Regions from separate parts of the Candidatus Pelagibacter bacterium nBUS_27 genome, predicted to be linked through region 1. Evidence: riboswitches for the same ligand, from Rfam matches in the RefSeq annotation. Region 1 holds a riboswitch; each other region holds the start of a gene.
The links. A riboswitch is a leader RNA that binds a small molecule or an ion and turns the genes downstream of it on or off. The one in region 1 is predicted to bind S-adenosylmethionine.

Region 1 (5,311 bases):
CTCCCTCATTGACTGGGATGCAGCGTTTTGAAAACCTAGTTGCCAATCTTTTGGTTGATTAGCAAACGCGTTTGATGAATAAAAAATAGCTAGAAATATGTATAAAAATTTTTTCATTTGTAGACACTATATAGTTCGTCTTTTGTAAAATTACACTTTACTTTTCGCGACAAAATATCAATTTATTGCGTAATTTATGATCGATATAGCTGAAATTACAGCTGTTTCTGATCTCAGTATGTTTTCATTGATTTTAATTGGCTGAACACATTCAAATTTAAGAATCTGTTCTCGTTCCAATTCAGAAAAGTCTCCCTCTGGTCCAATTATTACACAAGTTGGCTTAGACGTTATTTGATCTGTATCAATTTTATTATTTTTTGAGTTTAAATCTGTAAATATTAAATCCATGTTTTTATTTTTCAAAAAAGACTCCAAAGATTGAGGGTCTTCGATTAAAGGAACGTTAATCCGATTAGATTGTTCAGTTGCTTCAATAATGACTTTTTCAACTCTCTCTTTATTGATCTTACGAACAATAGTTCGATCAAATATTATGGGTAAAAACTTTGTAACACCTAACTCTGTAGCTTTTTGTATCATAAAATTAAAATAGTTTGATTTAATGGGTGAAAAAGCAAGCCATAATTCTTTGGGGTTTTCTTTTTGTCTCAATTGATTGGTAATACTAAATTCAACAATACTTTTTGAAATACTTAAAATTTTTGCTTCCCACTCTCCACTACTATTAAATAAAGAAAAAACTTCGTTTTCTTTAACTCTCATTACTTTACTCACATAATGAGATTGTGATTTATCAAGTGTAGCTGTTAAATTAAGTGATAAACTTTCACTATAAAATAATCTAATATTACTCATTAAGATAAGTTTAATTATGAAAAATATTAAAGCAATAATTTTTGATGCATACGGCACATTATTTGATGTCAATTCAGCAGCAGAAAAATGTAAAGAAAAAATTGGTAATAAGTGGGAAGGTTTTGCAAATTATTGGAGAACAACTCAACTAGAATATACTTGGCTTAGAAGTTTGATGAAAAGACATAAAGATTTTTGGCAAGTGACTGAGGATAGTTTGGATAAGTCAATGCAAGCTTATAAAATTGACCTCTCGATGAGAAATGAGTTGTTAGATCTTTATAAAATCCTTTCACTATTTTCTGAAGTTACAGAAGTTTTAAAATCACTTAAAGAAAAAAAATATAAACTAGCTATTCTCTCAAACGGCACACCCACCCTTCTCAATCAATTAGTTAAAAGTAATAATTTAGAAAATATTTTTGATGATATTTTTTCAATCGAAGAAGTAGGGATTTATAAACCAGACACAAAAGTTTACGATATGCCAATTAACAAATATCAAATTAAAAAAAATGAAGTTGCTTTTTTGAGTGCAAACACTTGGGATGTATCAGGTGGAGGAAATTATGGTTATAATTCTATTTGGGTAAACAGAAATAATAATATTTTTGATAAACTTGACTACCAACCAGAGTTAGAGATCAAAAACTTAAAAGATCTATTACCCAATATAAAATCTAATTAAAATTAAGCCTTATCTCCATAATCAGTCATATGTTTTGGAATTCTTTTATTTTTTCCATACATAAAATGATTTTCCATTTTTTCTCTATATTTACTTGCTGGAACAGTTAATCCAACTGACTCTGCAACTTCCCTAATCAGCATTGAATTAGCTCCACAGCAAACACCGAGATAATTTATTCCTAAATCATTTGCCTCTTTTGCAAATTGACCTATTTCATATCTATTACAAAAATGTGGATCTAAAGCTGTTGGAAATGTTCTTCCATGTGGAGAAGGACAGCCACAATCGGCTCTGTCAGGCAAATTAAAAAAAGTTGGAAATTTTTCATTGGTTCTATATGGAATTGGTAAAGCACCTACATGACATTTGACTGCTTTTCTAATCTCCTTTAAGAATGGCAACATTGTTGCTGGTCCTCTAAAACAATTTAAGCCCACAACATCAGCGCCTTTTTGTTCCAGCTCTTTACATGTATCAACTACAGACTTTCCATCTCTCATTTTGTTTTCACCCATTGGAGAAATTGTTAGCACAGTTGGTAGATTGGCTTTTTTCATTACCTCAAGAGCTTTAAAAGCTTCTTCAGCATAATAAAAAGTTTCACCAATTAACATGTCCGCACCTTCATCAACTGCCCAACCAATCATTTCAGAAAACATGCCTTCAACTACTTTTTGGGCTTGCTTATCATCTTCCTTCCAAATATTTGAGTTAGAAATATTTCCAGCCATTAAATTTGGCTGAGATCCTTTAGGTGTATCCAAAGCAACCTTTTTTGCAATTTTTAAAGCAGAACGATTTAGCGGTTCAAGTAATTCTTCTTTACCTATAACTCGCATCTTTTCTCTATGTCCATTGTAAGTAAAGGCTTCAACAATATCAGATCCTGCATGTTGAAATTCTCTATGCAAATTTTCAAGTACTTCTGGATGATCTAAAGATACCATTGGCACAAATTCTCCAGATGCCATATATCCACGTTTCTCTATTTCAAATAAAAAACCTTCAGCACAAATCACAGGTCCTTTATCTAATCTTTCTTTTAGTATATTTGTTTTCATTTTTTCTCCAATACAGAGTTAAGAGGCTAAAACTTTGATACAAATCAAATCAATTTATTTTGAAATAGCTCTTCCCTCCATTAATTTGGAGAAAAGAAACTAATTAACCAAAGAGGGTAAAAATTAGCTCTTCTCTCCTTTTTAGTGCTTTAGCAAAATGCTGGGTGCACAATACGGTTCAAATACCCGGTTTTAATTTGAGAAAATTTCAAAAAAAAACCACCGGCTAAAGCGGTGGTTGAAGTGTCGCTTTAGCAGGATTTTTAAAGCGCTCTGCAATTTAACTTAAATCAGCGCTAATCAATACAATCACAAATAAACAATGTTGTCAAAAGAATAAGCTTTATCTTATTCTGTTTTCTTCAAAGTTTTTATTAAGTTTTAATGAGATAGTTCTAGTATTTCTTTTATTCCAATCAGAAAAAGATTTCAAAATAGGAATTACTGATAAGCCAAATTCTGTAAGTGAATATTCAACTTTTGGAGGTACTACTTGATGAACTTTTCTATTAACAATGCCATCAGTTTCCAACTCTTTAAGTTGCTTAGATAACATTTGTTGAGTGATAGTTTTTAATACTTTTTTTAACTCATTAAATCTTACTGTCTTATTGTGAAACAGTGTAAATAGAATTCTTATTTTCCACTTACCACCAAGAAAATATATAGCTCTTTCAGCTGGGCAATTAATTAATTCTTTCATGGCACTTAAATAACTATTTTATTTTAATTATCAAGGTATGTTTTTAAATACTAGTATGATTGTTTTGCGTACTTGCATAATTTGTAACAAATCATTAGTTATGTTCCAAACTAATCGAAAGGGTAAATATGACTAAAGGACAGAGTGCTGGCAATGGACCAATTGCAGTGGAAGTTGAAAAAGATAAATCTTATTATTGGTGTTCATGTGGACAATCAAAAAAGCAACCATTTTGTGATGGATCACATAAAGGAAGTGAGTTTACTCCATTGGCATACAAGGCAAAAGAAACAAAAAAAATGTTTTTCTGTGCATGTAAACAAACTAACAATGCACCATTCTGTGATGGTTCACACAATAAATAAATCATGACAAATATATTAGATTTAGTAGCAAGGTTTTTTATTTCACTTATTTTTTTATTAAGTGGAATAAATAAAATTGGAAACTATGAAGGAACTGTTGGTTGGATGGAGTCCTTAGGCATGCCTGGTATTTTTTTAATCCCAGCAATCATATTAGAAATCAGTGCTTCAATACTAATAATAGCAGGATATAAAGTTAAAATTTCAGCAGCTTTGCTGAGTGTATTTTGTATAGCTACTGCGATTATTTTTCATAGTGATTTAAGTGATCAAATGCACTTTATTTCATTTATGAAAAATATTGGTCTTGCTGGAGGATTTTTATTTCTTGTTGTTAATGGAGCTAAAGATTTTAGTATTGATAAAAAGTTTGGAAATTAAATGTCAAATATAGAAGTAAGTAAAATTATAGACCCTATTCCAGCATCAGATGGTGCTGGGGTAAAATTAAAAAGAAGTATTGGTGTTGAGCCAAATTACTTTGATCCATTTTTAATGTTAGATGAATTTGGATCAGAAAATAGTGAAGATTATATTGCAGGTTTTCCACCCCATCCTCACAGAGGAATTGAAACAGTTACTTACATGTTAGCTGGAGATTTTGAACACAAAGATAGCACTGGTGGCGAAGGTAGAATGACAGCAGGAGATGTTCAGTGGATGAAGACAGGAAGTGGAATAATTCATTCTGAAATGCCCACAATGAAAGAAGGTAAACTTCATGGTTTTCAATTATGGGTAAATATGCCTGCTAAATTGAAGATGAGTAAGCCTGAATATATTTATATTGATGCAGATAAAATGAGCGTTCATAAAGATGGAGATAAACAAGTTAAAGTCATAGCTGGTAAATTTGAAACTGCTGAAGGCCCTATTAAAGGTCATAACGTTGAGCCAGTTTATTTTGATGTTGAGTTGAATAAAAATAAAGAATTTAATTTTAAATTACCATCTACTCATAATACTTTTATTTATTTAATTAATGGTGAAATTGAAATTGGTAAAAATAAACATGACAATGTTAAAGATAGTACCTTAATACTATTAACTAGAGGTGAGGATTTAATTATGAAGGCTAAATCAGATGCTAAGTTCTTAGTGATTTCAGGCAAACCAATTAACGAAGAAATTGCAAGAGGCGGACCCTTTGTAATGAATACTAAAGCTGAAATCTTGCAAGCAGTACAAGATTATCATAATGATACATTTGTAAAATAAATTATGAAAGCTGTAGAAATTAAAAAAAATGGTGGGCCTGAAGTTTTAGAGCTTAAAGATATTACTCTAGATAAGCCAGGCACTGACCAGGTAACAATAGAACAAAAAGCTATTGGTCTTAATTATATAGATACTTACCACAGATCAGGTTTATATCCTTTAAAAATGCCAAGCGGTTTGGGTTTGGAGGGTGCAGGTGTTATTACTGAAGTTGGAGACAATGTAAAAGATTATAAAATTGGTGATAAAGTTTCTTACGCTGGTATTCCATTAGGATCTTATTCAACACACAGAAATTATCCAACAAAAAATCTTGTAAAAGTACCAGAGGGTATTGATCTTGAGCTTGCAGCAACTTTGATGACAAAAGGTTTAACTACATTTTATTTATTGC
Region 2 (5,311 bases), 520 kb from region 1:
ATTTTTGGATCGATTTTTAATTTTTTTGATTTTCCTTTAATTTTATTAAGGATAAAATTAATTCTTTTTTGGTCAACTATTTCTTTTTTAAACTCTTTTAACTTAAGCACTTCTTTCACAAGGCCTGTTCTGTATTTAATAAGAGAAAGAAGCTTATTATCAAGTTTATCAAGCTTAACTCTAATTATATTTAATTTTTTTTTGTTATTAGGCGACATTTAATTTATTGGATTAATTAATAATTATTATATTTATCTACACATGTACAGTGCGAATAGTCATATAAATTATCAATTAAAAATTTGGTTACTTATATTATTGTTATTGATTATTTTGATTATCTTAGTAGGTGGACTAACAAGATTAACAGATTCAGGTCTGTCCATTACTACATGGGAATTATTTGCAGGTTTTCTTCCCCCTTTAACAAATGATAAATGGATAGATTATTTTAATCTTTATAAGACAATCCCGGAATATCAGGAACAAAACTTTAATATGACTTTAGATGAGTTTAAATTAATTTTTTGGTGGGAATGGACTCATCGACAACTAGGTCGACTAATTGGTTTGATTACATTGTTACCGCTTCTGTATTTTGCAATTAAAAATGGTTTATGGGTTGTAAAAAGATATGGCATAATTTTTATTTTAGTTTGTTTGCAAGGATTTTTAGGATGGTACATGGTATCCAGTGGTTTAGTAAATAGAATTGATGTCAGTCATTATAGATTATCTATACATTTGTTTACAGCCTTTATTATTCTTTCAATTGTTTTTTGGAATGTTTTAAAATTGACCAAACTACAAATTAATCAAATTTCTATTAAATTATTTTTTATTAAATTTTTTCTTGTTTTGCTATTTATACAATTAATTATTGGTGCTTTTGTATCAGGTATGGATGCTGGAACTATTTATAATACATGGCCTTTAATGGGCGCTTCTTATTTTCCAGATGATAGTAAAATGATTGAATTTTTAAACATTTCTGTTTTTGATAATCCTTCTATTGTACAATTTTTACATAGAAATTTAGCTTACCTAATTATGATAGTTTATATTTTTCTGTTAATTTCTATTTTTAAGGAGACAAATAAAATATTTAGAAAACCAATTTTAATTATTGGGATAAGTTTGTTTTTACAGGTTGTGTTAGGAGTATTAACTATTTTATCTGGAGTAAAGATTATATATGCATCTTTACACCAGATAAATTCTATTTTGATAATATTATCGACTTTATATTTCCTCTACATATCCAGGTATGAGGAAAAAACTAATTAGTTTCTATCTGTTGACATATAAAACTCAAATTAACTAACAGCTTTTAATTTACCTTTAGAAGAATTCTCTAAAGCTTGATCCAAATCATCAATGATATCGTCTATATGCTCCAAACCAATACTCAATCTTACATAACCAGGTGTTACTCCAGCTGCAGCTAACTCATCTTCAGTAAGTTGACTATGTGTTGTTGTTGCCGGATGAATTGCTAAGCTTCTAGCATCACCAATGTTTGCAACATGGTAGAACATTTTCAAAGACTCAATAAATCTTTTTCCTGCTTCAATACCTCCAGCTAGTTCAATGCCAACTAGCGCACCATAACCACCTTTAAGATATTTTTTAGCTCTACTATTTATTTCATCATTATGTTCAGTAGCATAAATCACTTTATCGACCGCTTTATGTTTCTTTAAATAATCAACAACTTTAGAAGCATTTTCACAATGTTGTTTCATTCTTAAAGCTACGGTTTCTAAACCTTGAATTACGCCAAAGGCATTATCAGGTGATAGTGCTGAGCCAAGATCTCTTAAAATTGTTACTCTTGCTCTTACTGCAAAAGAAACATTAGCACCTGTAAGTTCTGGAACAGCTTTTCCCCAAACTACACCTCCATAGCTAGCATCAGGTTCGTTGAAAAGAGGTTGCCTTTTTGGATCTGCTGTCCAATCAAAATTACCACCATCAACTAAAGCTCCACCAACAACAGTTCCGTGACCTGCTATATATTTTGTCAGCGAATAAACCACAACAGCAGCCCCATGTTCTAATGGCTTACAAATTACTGGTGCAGCTGTATTATCAACAATAAGTGGTATATTGTATTTTCTTCCAATATCTGAAACTTCTTTGATAGGAAAAGCTCTTAAATATGGATTTGGTAAAGTTTCTCCATAAAAAGCTCTTGTTTTATCATCTATAGCTTTTTCAAAGTTTTTTGGATCAGAAGGGTCAGCATATCTTACTTCAATACCAAGTTTGCTTAAAGTATGCGTGAATAAAGATACAGTTCCACCATAAAGATCTGTTGAACTAACAATATTATCTCCAGCTTGAGCAACATTTAATATTGCAAAAGTTGAAGCTGTTTGTCCTGATGAAACGGTTAAACTTGCTAAGCCACCATCAAGTGCCGCCAGTCTTTTTTCCAATACATCATTGGTTGGGTTCATGATTCTTGTGTAAATATTGCCAAACTCTTTTAATGCAAACAGGTTGGCTGCATGCTCCGTGCTATTGAATTGATATGATGTAGTTCTATAGATAGGAACTGCTACAGCATTTGTTGCAGTATCACTTCTGTAGTCTCCACCATGAATTGCGATAGTTTCTGGATTATTTCTTTTTGTACTCATTTTTACTCCTTTTTTAGTGCTTTAACTTAATGTAAGGCGCACAATACAGTTCAAATGCCTACCGATAATGATGTGTAAATTCCTGTTTAGCAGTTTTATGCCCGCAATAGGATCAAATCGGCTTGAACCTTTTAGCAGATAAGTATTGTAATGCAAGCCAAATATCAAATTGACTTTGCAATTAATAATAGTATTAATCCTGGCACAATGACAAAATTTGTAAAAAAAGACCAAGTAACATCATCATGGTTCGAGATAGACGCAACTAATGCTGTTGTTGGTAGATTAGCAACTGTTATTTCAAAAATTATTCGTGGCAAAAACAAAACTACTTATACTCCTCATATGGACCATGGTGATTTTGTTGTAGTTAAAAATATCGAACAAGCAAAATTTACTGGAAAAAAATTTGAGGATAAAATCTATTATAGACACACTGGCCACCCAGGTGGAATTAAAGAAACTACACCTGAGAAATTACACGAAAAAAAACCAGGTGAAACTTTAAAGCTTGCCGTAAAAAGAATGCTTCCTGGTGGAGTGTTAGGCAGAAAACAATTAACTAAATTAAAAATTTATACAGGTAGTGATCACCCACATTCTGCACAAAATCCTCAAATTATTGAGTTAGGCAAATTAAACAGCAAAAACTTAGTTAGAAACTAATATGGAAAATACTCAAACAGCATCAAAAACACCTAAACTAAAATTAGACTTTAAAGACAGTAAGTATGCAACGGGCAGAAGAAAAACTTCAATTGCAAAAGTTTGGTTAAAAAAAGGTTCAGGAAAGATTTATGTAAATGGAAAATTATTTAATGAATATTTCTCAAGTGAATTTCATCATCTTCAAATTACTAGACCTTTTGATATAATCAAACAATCTACTGACTATGATGTTAGATGTAGTGTTAGTGGGGGAGGTCCAACTGGTCAAGCAGGTGCCTTAGTTCATGGTATTTCTAAAGCTTTAGTTATGTTTGATGAAAATTTTAAATCTACATTAAAAACCGAAAAACTTACAACCAGAGACTCTAGAGCAGTTGAAAGAAAAAAACCTGGTAGAAGAAAAGCTAGAAGAAGCTTCCAATTCTCTAAAAGATAATTCTTTTTTAATTTTAAACTGTTATAATAAATTATGCCTAAGCTTAATGCATTGGTTGCTGGTTCAACTGGATATATTGGAGTTCAATTAATTAAATTATTAATTAAACACAAATTTATAAACATAAGATTTCTATGCGGAAATAGTTCTGTAGGAAAAAATATTTCTAGTTATGACAAATCTCTTTCAGGAAAAAAATTACCAAAAATTATTAAATTTAATAAAAAACTTTTAAAAGATGTTGATGTAGTTTTTACGGCATTACCCAATGGAGAAGCACAAGATATTTCAAAAAATTTAACAAAAAATATCACTTTAATTGATTTGGCGGCTGATTTTAGATTAGAAAAAGGATCAGAATATTTAAAATGGTACAAACAAAAACACAGAGCAGTAAATTTAATTAAGAAAAGTATATACTGTCTTCCTGAAGTTAACGGAAAAGACTTAAGTAAATACCAGATCGTATCTTGTCCTGGTTGTTATCCAACTTCAATACTTTTACCCTTAATTCCTCTTTTTAAAAAAAACTTAGTTAAAGTTAACAATATAATAATGGACTCTAAATCTGGATATTCAGGAGCTGGTAGAGGTGTCCATGAAAAATATAAAGATAAAAATCTATATGAGTTTTTGAGTGCTTATGGTGTTGGCTTTCATCGACATAATTCAGAGATCGATCAAATGTTAAAAAAATTTACTAAAAAGAAATTAAGTTTTAATTTTACACCTCATTTAACTCCTATGTTTCGAGGTATTTTAAGTACTATTTATATTGATCTAGAAAAAGGTGTTACTCAGTCAGAAATAATTAAGACACTAACAGATTTTTATAAGAATGATGATTTTATAAAAATTTTAAAAGCAAATAGTCTGTTAAGTACAAATGATGTAGTTAACTCAAACAATTGTTTCATTTCTGTTTGTAAATCTAAATACAAAAATAAGATTGTAATAATTTCAGCTATAGACAATTTGATTAAAGGTGGAGCAGGTCAAGCAGTACAAAATTTAAATATGAAATTTAATTTCCCAATTAAAACAGCTTTATAATGAAATTAGTCTTTATTTTTTTTATTTTTTTTATTTTAAATAATTGTTCATTAAACAAAGATTCTAAATATTGGACAGAAGATGTGGTTAAAAAAAGTGAAGATCAAAAAAAATTATCTGAAGTATTAAAAAAGTCAGAAGACATAACAAATATGAGTTATGACGAATATAAGATTTATATAGATGACTATACTAAAAAAAGTAAATATCCGGATATAAACCAATGAAAAAATCAATAAATATTGCTGTAGTAGGTCTTGGACAAGTAGGTTCTTATTTGCTTAATGAATTGAATACTAAAAAAAAAGATATTGAGCTTAAAACAGGCAAGAAGATTAATGTTGTAGCCATATCAGCTAGAAATATAAATAAAAAAAGACAATTTAGAATTAATAAAAATTTTTTTTTTAAAAACCCGTTAGATATTTTTAGTAAAACAAATGTTGATATTTTGTTTGAAGCTATAGGTTTATCAGATGGGATTTCAAAAAAAGTTGTTGAGACTGCT
Region 3 (5,311 bases), 270 kb from region 1:
TCAACCAATGTTCCAAAATACATTCCCAATTCATGTTGACTTGGAGCAACTTCATGGTGATGTTTTTCAACTTTAATTCCAACTTCTTTTAAATTTTTTAAATATTCTCCTCGCATATCTTGCTCACTATCAACAGGAGGTACGGGAAAATAACCACCTTTTACAGGAGGTCTATGACCCATATTTCCATTTTCATAAACTTTTCCAGAGTTGTATGGACCTTCTTTGCTATCTAAAACAAATCCGGTGTTATTTGGGTCATTGCTAATTCTTACATCGTCAAACACAAAAAATTCTGGTTCTGGACCAAAAAAAGCTTTATCACCAACACCTGAAGATTTTAAATATTCCTCTGCTTTTTTAGCAGTTCCTCTAGGGTCTCTTTCGTAAGGGGATTTTTTAACAGCATCTAAAATATCACAGAACAGAATCAATGTATTATGAGAGGTAAATGGATCCATTTCCATTCTTGAAGTGTCAGGTTTTAAAATCATGTCTGATTCATTAATAGCTTTCCAGCCTGCTATTGAAGAGCCATCAAAAAAAACTCCATCATCTAGCATTTCATCGTCAACAATAGTTACATCCATTGTTAGATGTTGAAGTTTACCTCTTGGGTCTGTAAATCTTAAGTCTACAAATTCAACTTCTTTTTCTTTTATAAATTTTAAAACATTTGCTGCACTCATTGTATCTCCTGTATAATTTTATAGTTGATAAATAACAAAATAATCTTGAAAAATATTGCTTATTTAATAAATAACACCTATGCAATTTTCACATAAGTGGTGTATTTATGCAATATTATTAAATAATTATTTACAGTGAACCCTTTATTAAAAAAAGAACCAGTCAAAAGAGCTGGAAAAACTATTAAAGATTTTGATCCAAATCTCAAAATTATTTGTTTAGAGCAAACAGCAAGAACAGCAAAGGATGCGGCTACAGCTTTAGGTTGCAATGTTGGGGCAATTGTTAAAAGTTTACTATTTAATTCAGGTAATGACTTTGTACTTTGTTTGGTATCAGGCGATAAAAGATGTTCTTTAAATAAACTTAAAAAAATTTTAGATGAAAAAGATGTGTCCATGGCCCATCCAAATGATGTTAAAAAAATTACTGGCTATACAATTGGAGGAGTTTCACCTGTTGGGCACCTAAATAAAGTAAAAATTTTTATTGATAGTAATTTAAATAGATTTAAAACGGTTTTCGCTGCAGCTGGGCACCCAAATTGTGTCTTTAGAATAGATTTTAGTCAATTAAAAATTTTAACTACCGGTGAAATAAAAGAGATAACAGAATGAGACAACCAAAATTAATAGATTACATCTTATTAACAACATTAGCTTTAATTTGGGCTTCAGCTTTTTTTAATATTAAGATTGCAACATATTCATTTGGACCCGTGACAATTGCTTTTTTAAGAGTTTTTTTTGGAGCAATTCCAGTTTTACTTCTTTGTTATTACAAAAATATAAAAATAGAAGCATTTTCAAAGGACTGGCATTGGTTTGCTATGATTGGATTTATCAACTTAGTAGCGCCATTTTTTTTAATAGCATATGGGGTAAAGTCTGTTCAAAGTAATTTAGCAGCGATATTAATGTCTACTACACCATTAAGCTCTACTGTTCTTGGACATTTTTTTACTAAGAATGAAAAGTTCAATTTGGTAAAAACATTTGGAATTTTAATTGGATTTTCAGGAATCGTATTTTTATTTTCTGATAATATCTTAATTGATGAAAATAATTTCAACTCAGCATTACTAATATTGCTCGGTTCAACTTGTTATGTTGTTGGTGGTGTTTTAACTTTAAAGATAAGTAAGAAAAAAAATGAAAATGTAACAGGGTCAATTTTAATTTGGGCAATTATAATTTTATTACCATTAATGAGTTTTATAGAGCAACCTTGGCAATCAATTCCACGAACTGACTCATTAATATCAGTTATATATCTTGGTATAGTGCCAACAGGCGTTGCTTGGTTATTAAGATTCAGAATTTTAAAAAACAATGGTTTAATTTTTCAATCACAAGTATCGTATCTAATACCAATATTTGGCACTATACTAGGATATATATTCTTGAAAGAATTAATAACGATTAAGGTTTTAATATCTCTAATAGCTGTCTGTATTGGTATCTATTTTGTTAAAAAAGCTGATAATAAAAAAACTATTTAACTGCAGCAATTGCGTTTATGTGTGCTGGCCTAGTTTCGCAGCACCCTCCTAATATCGTTGCACCGTTATCTTTAAATTTTTTAACAATTTCTCCAATTTTTTTAGGTGTAAGATCTTTTCTTTGTCCTAAGAATTCATTTGGATTACCATTAGATTTTGAGAAAGTTGAGGTGTAACCATTTTTGGGTTTAGTAGTTATAAACCCATTTATCTTAAAGCCAAAAGGAACATTTAAACTTTTTAGCTCCTCAAGATTAGCCTCATAGTTTTCAGGTGACACACATGAAAGCATAATACCAAGTAATTGTTCGTCAATAATATTTTTAATATCTGAAATATTTTCGCCACTCGGTAAATTTGTACCTTCAGATATATGAATACCAATGAGATAAGGTTTATTAAATTCTTTAATTGCCTCTATTCCACACTTAAATTCTTTAATGCTACTCCATACATCAAAATAAAAAAAATCCACATAAGGATTTAATAATTTTGCCTGTTCATTAAAGTTTTTAATAATCTCTTCTTCACTTCTTTCATCTGCCTCGTAAGTTAAATTTTGAGGAGGTATTCCACCTGCTACAAGAATATTTGGAAATTCTTTTTTAACATCATGTGCGATTTGACCAGCTTTTTTATTTAAGTATTCAAATTTTTCCTCAACATTGTTATCTCTTAATCTTTTTCGTCTTGTTGTAAAAGTTGTTGTGACTATTACTTCAGCACCAGCTTTTATAAAATCCCTATGTGTATCAGATAAGAGTTGATGGTAATTTTCATCTAATATAGCGTTAGCACTCCATAATGTTCCGTTAGGTTTCATGCCTCTTGCTAGAAGTTCTTGGCCCATTCCACCATCTAGCACCCTTGTTTTTTTGAAAAAATTTAAATCCACTTTAGTCCTTACTTTTTTAGTACTTCAGCTTTATGCTAGGTGTACAATATAGTTTAACTACCTCGCTTATTGATTTTGTGGGAATTATTCTTTTTAGCAGTTTATGCCCGCAATAAGATCAAATCGGCAAATTATTTATACTAATTATATTTGTATCTGTATATTATTTTTTTAATATAATTTTAGCGTTAAAAGAAAACGATCTACGTTCACCATTAATATTAAAAGGATAAGCAGTATGAAGTAAATAATTTGGAAAAATGATAAGTTCTTTAAGTTTTGGTACCACATTATATATACTCTTGCTTAAAAAACCTTTTTGTCCATTTATGAAATCTATAGTTCCATTTGTTTTAATCTTTTTATTCTTTACCATTTTATTGTTAGTCATATCTTTAGGTATTGTTAAGTAGCCCACACCTGATAAATCTCCTTCATGGTAATGAATAGGGTTGTATTCACCTTTAAATTGTCGAACAACCCATAAATTTAAGATCTTAATTTCTTTTATATTCTTAATTTTTTCATTATTTAAAAATTTTGTAATATGGTTCTTTAATTCTTTTTCTAGATTTTTTTTGACAAATTTTTCTGAAATTTTTAATTCTTTTTTAATTTGGCTTGCTAATTTAGAACTATAGTCAATTTTTTTTGATTTAGATTTTTCATTAAACTCATTATTTAAACATTTAAAAAATTTATTCGAAATTCTTGTTCTTCCAATTGTTGGCCCAAAAGGTTTAATATTTTTCATTGAATGTTTAGATATAGTAAATGTTAATTAAATCAAGATTATGGTAATAGCTTTAAACCCATCCTTATAGCCACAAATATGACCAATAAAGATGTAATTAAGGACAAGGTTTTATTCGATAAAAACTTAATATTTAAAAAATTACCAATTTGACCACCCATAAAGACTACCAAGAAAAGAGGCCAGAAATTTAAGAATTGATTTAAAACAATATCTTTTGTTAATTGTCCAGCCACTCCAAAAATAGAATTGATTAAAATAAATAAGGATGCAGTTGTAGCAATTTGTTTTGGATAACCAGCTTTTATTAAAAAAAGTATTGGACTTAAAAAGATACCGCCACCGATACCTACAATTCCTGAAATAAATCCTATGACACAACCAATAAGAATAGATATTTTTTTTGGGATTTGATTTATCTTAATTTTATTACTATCAAAAAATTTACTTCTATTTAATAATAGAATTCCAGCAATAGTTAAAATTATAAATAACAATATCTCAAATAATTCTTTTGAAATTGATAATGAAGCACCAAAAAATGCCAAAGGAACAGACCCCACTACGTAGGGTAAAAGAAGATTGAGACTAAAATTACCAGATTTTATATAATTTATTGAATTACCCGAAACCACAATGATGTTGCAACATAATGCCAATATTGGAATGATGTAAAAAGGAATTTCCCATATTAACATTAAAGCCAGATAAGTAGACCCACCTCCAAAACCAACACTAGAATATAATATTGATGTTATAAGAAAAAATATTGATAATATAATCATGCTTAAAAAATTTTATGAATGTAAATATTGCTTTATTGACTGTAACAGATACCAGAACATTTGATAATGATAAATCTGGAGCTATTCTTGTAGAAAAAATTAAAGAAGCTAACCATAAATTAATTGATAGAAAAATATGTAAAGACAACAAAGAAGATATTGTTTTAATTTTAAAAGATTGGATTAATAAAAAAGATATTGATGTAGTTATCACTACTGGAGGAACAGGGCTTACTGGAAGAGATATTACCCCAGAAGCAATAGAAGAGGTTGCAGACAAACAAATACCTGGTTTTGGAGAAGTTTTTCGAACAATAAGTCTTAAAACAGTAGGAACTTCTGCAATACAATCTAGGGCATGCGCAGTATTAGCAAATGGTAAATATGTTTTTGCTTTACCAGGTTCTTCTGGTGGTGTTACTGATGCATGGGATGGAATTTTAAAACATCAATTAGATATTAATCATAAACCTTGTAATTTTGTTGAGTTATTTCCAAGACTGAAAGAAAAATAATTATTTTTGATATTTTTCTTTCCACTCTGAATAAGGCATTCCATAAACATGTTCTCTTGCATCTGGATCAGATATAGTTTCACCTTTTTTTTCAGCTTCTTCTCTGTACCATCTAGACAAACAATTTCTACAAAAGTTAGCTAAATTCATTAAATCAATATTTTGAACATC

Region 2: linked by a shared signal. The riboswitch ahead of ACIJYG_RS03150 (O-acetylhomoserine aminocarboxypropyltransferase/cysteine synthase family protein) and the one ahead of ACIJYG_RS05895 (homocysteine S-methyltransferase family protein) in region 1 are both predicted to bind S-adenosylmethionine.
Region 3: linked by a shared signal. The riboswitch ahead of ACIJYG_RS04535 (homocysteine S-methyltransferase family protein) and the one ahead of ACIJYG_RS05895 (homocysteine S-methyltransferase family protein) in region 1 are both predicted to bind S-adenosylmethionine.

Annotation. Positions count from the first base shown of each region.
Region 1 covers NZ_CP172845.1:1,091,398-1,096,708, forward strand. Annotated here, with positions in the region: gene coxB (cytochrome c oxidase subunit II) at 1-117, opposite strand, end outside; gene ACIJYG_RS05885 (RsmE family RNA methyltransferase) at 178-879, opposite strand; gene ACIJYG_RS05890 (haloacid dehalogenase type II) at 896-1,567, shown strand; gene ACIJYG_RS05895 (homocysteine S-methyltransferase family protein) at 1,570-2,631, opposite strand; SAM riboswitch class V at 2,763-2,828, opposite strand; gene ACIJYG_RS05900 (winged helix-turn-helix transcriptional regulator) at 2,975-3,334, opposite strand; gene ACIJYG_RS05905 (CDGSH iron-sulfur domain-containing protein) at 3,463-3,699, shown strand; gene ACIJYG_RS05910 (DoxX family protein) at 3,703-4,080, shown strand; gene ACIJYG_RS05915 (pirin family protein) at 4,081-4,917, shown strand; gene ACIJYG_RS05920 (quinone oxidoreductase family protein) at 4,921-5,311, shown strand, end outside.
Region 2 covers NZ_CP172845.1:572,757-578,067, forward strand. Annotated here, with positions in the region: gene ACIJYG_RS03140 (chorismate mutase) at 1-218, opposite strand, end outside; gene ACIJYG_RS03145 (COX15/CtaA family protein) at 262-1,287, shown strand; gene ACIJYG_RS03150 (O-acetylhomoserine aminocarboxypropyltransferase/cysteine synthase family protein) at 1,317-2,645, opposite strand; SAM riboswitch class V at 2,648-2,714, opposite strand; gene rplM (50S ribosomal protein L13) at 2,853-3,311, shown strand; gene rpsI (30S ribosomal protein S9) at 3,313-3,750, shown strand; gene argC (N-acetyl-gamma-glutamyl-phosphate reductase) at 3,784-4,803, shown strand; gene ACIJYG_RS03170 (hypothetical protein) at 4,803-5,030, shown strand; gene ACIJYG_RS03175 (homoserine dehydrogenase) at 5,027-5,311, shown strand, end outside.
Region 3 covers NZ_CP172845.1:822,228-827,538, reverse strand. Annotated here, with positions in the region: gene glnA (type I glutamate--ammonia ligase) at 1-689, opposite strand, end outside; gene ACIJYG_RS04545 (YbaK/EbsC family protein) at 825-1,307, shown strand; gene ACIJYG_RS04540 (DMT family transporter) at 1,304-2,191, shown strand; gene ACIJYG_RS04535 (homocysteine S-methyltransferase family protein) at 2,184-3,086, opposite strand; SAM riboswitch class V at 3,095-3,158, opposite strand; gene ACIJYG_RS04530 (putative 2OG-Fe(II) oxygenase) at 3,250-3,840, opposite strand; gene ACIJYG_RS04525 (sulfite exporter TauE/SafE family protein) at 3,879-4,625, opposite strand; gene moaB (molybdenum cofactor biosynthesis protein B) at 4,640-5,140, shown strand; gene ACIJYG_RS04515 (DUF1244 domain-containing protein) at 5,141-5,311, opposite strand, start outside.